One region of the Xenorhabdus sp. Sc-CR9 genome, then DNA from elsewhere that is predicted to be linked to it. Evidence: predicted binding sites of a transcription regulator. Region 1 holds the regulator's gene; the other holds the start of a gene.
The links. The regulator LexA, encoded in region 1, represses DNA repair genes until DNA is damaged. The targets are predictions, from matches to a motif close to TNCTGTATGTACATACAGNA.
Positions count from the first base shown of each region.

Region 1 (3,223 bases):
ACTTTAATTGCTAAATCTTCAAAACTAATACCTTCTTCTCACCTGGGTTTTTTCCTTCTTCTAGAAGCAGTATTTGGCCCAATTTGGATATGGCTTGTTTTTGGAGACAGCCCAAATAATTATACACTTATAGGTGGTGGTATTATTCTGACTGCTTTAATTGCGAATAGTCTACATTCTATCCGATTATTACAGTCAGAAACAGCAAAAAGATAAATTATTCCTAGAAGATAGATTATTTAACATGACTCATCTTCTTTAAAGTTATTTATATCCTAACTCTATGATTGTGAAAAAATTTATTCTGCCTGATATTATTATATATTGGTTTTTTTCTTTTAAGATAAAGAAATTTATTATTTTTATCTTTAATTGGTATGTATCAGTAAATAACGAGTCACACAGTAGCAAGATAATCGACATCTTTTGATACTTATATTTATAACCCAAAGACAGTGAGGTATCGCGTGAATTCCACTCTTAAGCCTAAAACGTGTTAACATCAAAGCTATTAGCATCGTGTAGGTGTGAGAGGTGTAATGGAAATTATCAATCAACAAAAATTACTGGCACAAGCTGAAACAATCTGTCTTTCAAGAGGGGTTCGCTTAACACCCCAACGCCTTGAAATTCTTCGATTAATTACGGAGCAACCCAGTGCAATAAGCGCTTATGATTTGCTGGATTTATTACGCGAAGTCGAACCTCAGGCTAAGCCGCCAACGGTTTACCGTGGGTTAGAATTTTTGCTGGAGCAAGGTTTTATTCACAAAATAGAATCTACAAACAGCTATGTTCTTTGCCATCACTTTGAAGAACCCAGCCATACTTCAGCTATGTTTATCTGTGAATATTGCGGCTCCGTAACTGAAAAGGATGCGAAAGATATTGAATCCGCAATTCAGCAGTTAGCGCAAGGTACAGGGTTCCATTTGAGAAATAGTGTGATAGAAGTCCACGGATTATGCGCTTCCTGCCATGAAATAGATTCCTGTACGGAACGCGATACATGTCAGCACAATCATGCTGTTGAAGAGAAGAAAAAGAAATAAAGATAAGAACCTGCTTGGGCGGTGAGGCGGTCATAGCTGATATTTTCATGTATTCTCAAGTTCCCGCTGAATTCAAATATAACGGGTACTGGAAAAATGACCGCCCCGGAATGGCAAAGTGTAATTATCCGTTTTTACAATCAGAACCAGTCTCCGTTACGAATAACGCCTACTGCCAATCCTTCAATAGTGAAACTCTGTTCGCTCAAATCAACTACAATCGGTGAAAATTCTGGATTTTCAGCGATCAGTTCAATTTTGTTTCCTGTTTGTCTGAAACGCTTCACTGTGACTTCATCTTCAATACGCGCCACAATGACTTGTCCATTATGAACATCCTGTGTTTTATGCACAGCAAGTAAATCTCCGTCCATAATACCGATGTCTTTCATAGACATTCCACTGACACGCAATAGAAAATCAGCACTTGGTTTAAATAATTCAGGATCAACCTTATAGTGACTTTCGATATGTTCCTGAGCTAGCAGTGGCTCGCCAGCAGCAACACGACCGATCAACGGTAATCTCATTCCGTCACCCGGTTCTTCGAGAAGCAAACGGATACCTCTGGATGCACCAGAAATAATCTCTATCACCCCTTTACGCGCCAGCGCTTTTAAATGCTCTTCCGCCGCGTTAGGTGAACGAAAACCAAGACGCGCTGCAATTTCAGCACGTGTCGGTGGCATACCCGTTTGCGAAATATGGTCACGCACTAAGTTATAGACTTGTTGCTGTCTGGCAGTTAATGCTTTCATTTCGCCCCCTGTTTGTTTATACAGTCCAGCTGTGAGTATATACAGGTAAATTCGAATTGGGAACCTGTCAGCACGTAAAAGCAGCTAAATAACGTATTTTAATGAAAAACACGTCGAATCAGCACATAAAATGCGACCAAAGGATTATTCCCCAGATAAACAAGGCCAGAAGTATGGTAAGCAATACAGCCGCTGAACCCATATCTTTCGCACGACCTGATAACTCATGGTATTCACTACCGATACGATCCACTACAGCTTCTATTGCACTATTGAGAATTTCGACAATCACAACCAGCATAACAGCGCTGATAAGCAGGATTCTTTCGACTATGCTGAGGTCCAAAGAAAATGCAATGATAATTGCAAATATGGCAGCAATTGCCTCCTGTCGAAATGCCGCTTCATTTTGCCATGCCGTTTTGATTCCTTTCGCCGAATACCCTGCCGCTTTAATGATGCGGGTCAAACTTGTTGATTGATTTGCCATAGAATTATACTCAATCACTTGGTATTTGTATGGTTATATAATTTTTAGTCTCTATTATTGTCTTATTTCCACAGATCTCAAAATCTGTTTCTGGTATCCTTGCGAGGCATTGCTAACAAGAGGCTTAAAGTCGTTATGTCAGGTTGGCGTAAAATATATTATAAGTTATTGAATTTACCATTAAAATTATTAGTAAAAAGTAAACTTATCCCTACAGATCCCATTGCAGAGCTGCGTCTTGATACGACACGGCCTATTTTGTACGTACTCCCGTACCACTCAAAAACAGACTTATTGACCTTGCGTCAACAATGTCTGGCACAAGATCTGCCGGATCCGTTGAATCCTTTGGAAATTGGTGATGCGCAGCTTCCTAGTTGTGTGTTTATCGATAACGGCCCACGTGTGTTCAGTTGTTATGCACCAAAGCATGAATCTGTGAAGATTTTTCATTCCTATCTGGACTTGCATCACAATAATTCTGATTTGAATATCCAGATGGTGCCAGTTTCCGTAATGTTCGGCCGCTCTCCGGGGCGTGAAGGGCAAGAAGCTAATACAGCACCGCAATTACGTCTGCTAAATGGTGTGCAAAAGTTTTTTGCGATCCTGTGGCTGGGACGAGATAGTTTTGTGCGTTTCTCCACGCCTGTTTCTCTGCGTAAGATGGCAGATGAGCATGGTACAGATGATATCATTGCTAATAAACTCGCCCGTGTTGCCCGGATACATTATTCCCGTCAGCGTCTTGCGGCTGTTGGCCCTCGTCTGCCTGCCAGACAGGAACTGTTCAACAAATTACTCACATCAAAGGCAATAGAAAAAGCCATTGCTGATGAAACACGCAGCAAGAAAATTTCTCCCGAAAAGGCGAAGCAAAACGCCATCAACATGTTGGAAGAAATTGCCGCGAACTTCTCCTA
Region 1 covers NZ_CAWQTY010000195.1:5,344-8,566, forward strand. Annotated here, with positions in the region: gene AACQ81_RS14295 (DMT family transporter) at 1-216, shown strand, start outside; gene zur (zinc uptake transcriptional repressor Zur) at 540-1,052, shown strand; gene lexA (transcriptional repressor LexA) at 1,193-1,810, opposite strand; gene AACQ81_RS14310 (diacylglycerol kinase) at 1,929-2,300, opposite strand; gene plsB (glycerol-3-phosphate 1-O-acyltransferase PlsB) at 2,436-3,223, shown strand, end outside.

Region 2 (3,223 bases), on a different contig from region 1:
TGACCCAATAGTTGAACAACCAAACCAACATTGGGGGTCACTTCACGGATAGCAGCCTTGAATACGTGCCATGTCAGTCATTAGTCAGATAGTAACCATGGTCTGAGAACGGGTGTGGACTTATCCGTTATCAAAGTTAAAATTCTTTATTAACTCAAACTGTAACCAACTCTAATATATGACGATATTTACCGAACCCTATCCTAACAGGGCCTTCATATATTTCGAATGAACATGTAAAAGGTATTTGAACGCTCGAAGTTGGAACTGCCTTGATGGAACTCACCCAAAAATGATAATCAACTTCTTTAGGTGTTACAGATATTGGATTTTCACCTGTTATAATGGGTACCGTTTTCTGAGCCATCACTAATTCAGACTGAAAAAGATACTCAGAGGCAACAACCTTGTTATCTGCAACAACCGCCGTTAATACAACAGAGTATCTTGAGTCATAAGGTGACAATGAATCTTCTTTCCATATAATATTATCATCTTTGCGTACATTTTTAAGAGATAATTTAGTACCTCCATTGTCAATCACGTTGGTTCCGTTATATGTCAACATGTGAATATACTTTGAATCAATAGTAGGCGCTCTACTCTCTATATTACTATAACTATTTGAATTTGCAATAGAATCTGATTCCATAGAAACCAATATATTAATAATATTAGACATTATAGTACCCTCATTAGTTAACGGTATTATTACTTTTTATACGTAAACCAAAATAACAACAGGCCCATATTTAATTAGTAGCTGCTTACAACACCACAATACCGAAAAAAAAAGAACATATAAACATTAAAAATTAACGTTCCTGAAATCAAATTTACTACAATGCAATATATTTTAATTATATTAATATGACATTTATTAATAATCATATTGAGAATAATAATTTAATATTTTTATATTACTCTTCTGTAATGATATCAATCATAATCACACCATTTAAAAATAATTATGCATTTCTATATGTTATAAGAAGCTTACTCTAACTCCATTTGTAGAGTAATGCTCTTATTTTTCCTCAAAAACAATTTCTTTCGTTGTTATCACCTTACAACGGGATTTAACTTATTGAGATTGCTACAATCAAATTTTATTCATCGCTATTATCATTGCGGAGAGATATGAAATGTCATTTTGTTTACCTCTAAAAGCCGTCATCTTTGATATGGACGGATTGCTCATTGATTCTGAGCCTTATTGGGAACAAGGAGAAAAACATATATTCGGTGAATTAGGATTGGATTTGACTTTAGCAGAAAAACTGCCTGATACATTAGGATTACGGATAGATCAGGTTGTTGAACTATGGTATCAAGCTGCACCGTGGCAAGGTACTTCTAAAAATGAAGTTGCACAACGCATCATCAATTATGTAGTTCGATTAGTAAAAGAAAACCGCCCCTTATTACCAGGCGTCGAATATGCTTTAAACCTCTGCCGCGAACGTGGATTAAAAATCGGTCTGGCCTCTGCATCTCCCTATGGGATGCTTGAACAGGTACTTGAATTATTTAACATACGGCACTACTTTGATGCTGTCATTTCTGCCGCAGACTTACCTTATAGCAAACCCCACCCAGAAGTTTACTTACAAGCTGCCAATCAACTTGACGTTAACCCGATTCAATGTATTACATTAGAGGATTCATTTAATGGCATGATAGCAACCAAGGCTGCAAGAATGCGTTCAATTGTTGTTCCTGCCGCCCATCATTTTGATGATCCTCGATGGTCACTGGCTGATATTAAGTTGAATTCACTTGAGAAATTAACAATAGAGAATATTACCTGATGGTTACCATGCTGCCATGCTGCATACATGTTTTCCATGCACCTGGCAGTGCAAAAATCAAACATCCTTTTATATCCCTGGCTGATCTAGGTAAAAATAGATTAAATATTGGTGTTATATATTAATAAATAAAAGATTATTCTTGTTTACCCTCTATCATCCTTATGCAAAAACCTCTATACTGCCAACTGTATGTATAAACAGCATAAATAATTAGTATAAATCGTTATGACAGCAGAAGGGCATCTTCTTTTTTCCGTTGCCAGCCTTGTATTGGCTCACCAGTTAGAAATCACACCAGAAATCGCACAGGGAGATTGGTTACATATGCTTCCCGGTGTACTTCTGGCTTCACTATTACCTGACATTGACCACCCAAGCTCCACTTTAGGCAGGTTATTCCGTTTTATATCCATTCCAATAGCAAAATTATGTGGCCATCGTGGATTCACACATAGTTTATTAGCGCTAATGGTGGGAATGACTCTCTTCCAGACGGAAATCCCCTCCAATTGGCCCATTCCAACCGACTTCATCCATGCGATGGTTGTCGGTTATATCAGCCATCTGATTGCCGATATGCTCACTCCTGCAGGTATTCCACTTTTATGGCCACTGAGAACACGTTTTTGTATCCCAATTCTTAGAGGAAAAGAACGCAAAAAAGCTGAACGATTTATTGCTGTTCTGGTCCTAGTGATTGCTATTATTCTTCCACAGTACATTGATTTTTCATTCACGCATTACTTTGATAAGTTCTCGTTCGATCAATTAACAATTGATAAGCTAAAAAATCTCTACAAGTAGCTGACTTATCGTACATACAACAATGTAATAACCCTATTTTCTCAAATAGGGCTATTACTAACTACATAAATAATATTTTTCAATCCTCACTTATCTGTTTACAATCAGAATTGACTAATTCACTATGCTACTATTATTTAACGCTTTAATTTTATTATTTATTCTATAAATAGCAGTTTACTGAATGTGAATTACCTTATCTGACAGACAAAATCGTATATACACTTCGTTTTTCAAACTGCCTCTTTGTTGGCTGCACTCGCTCACCCCGGCCACATAGTTATCTATGCTCCCGGGGATTTGCTCTCTTGCCATCGCGATGCAACTTGAAATCCATTGTGTATAGAAAGTAAAGTTGACATAGATTAGGACATATAACCAATTAAACTACCTAGTGAAAAATAATTATATTAAATTCCATTTAATTATAAGCAAGTAAATTTTTATACTGATAAAATTCTATCTTATAGATTTTCATGGCCTGTATCTGATAGATTTTTGAGTGATAGCGCAATCAATAAGTTAGCAGTTTGAAACTGCTATCATCACTTATCTCAATACGAACCATGAATAATAAATATATTTCATACAGATATTGGTATACC
Region 2 covers NZ_CAWQTY010000016.1:396-3,618, forward strand. Annotated here, with positions in the region: gene AACQ81_RS00915 (AidA/PixA family protein) at 155-682, opposite strand; gene hxpB (hexitol phosphatase HxpB) at 1,146-1,811, shown strand; gene AACQ81_RS00925 (metal-dependent hydrolase) at 2,040-2,618, shown strand.
Region 2: a site for LexA is predicted at 1,998-2,017, ahead of AACQ81_RS00925 (metal-dependent hydrolase). Genes of this name have one in related genera too.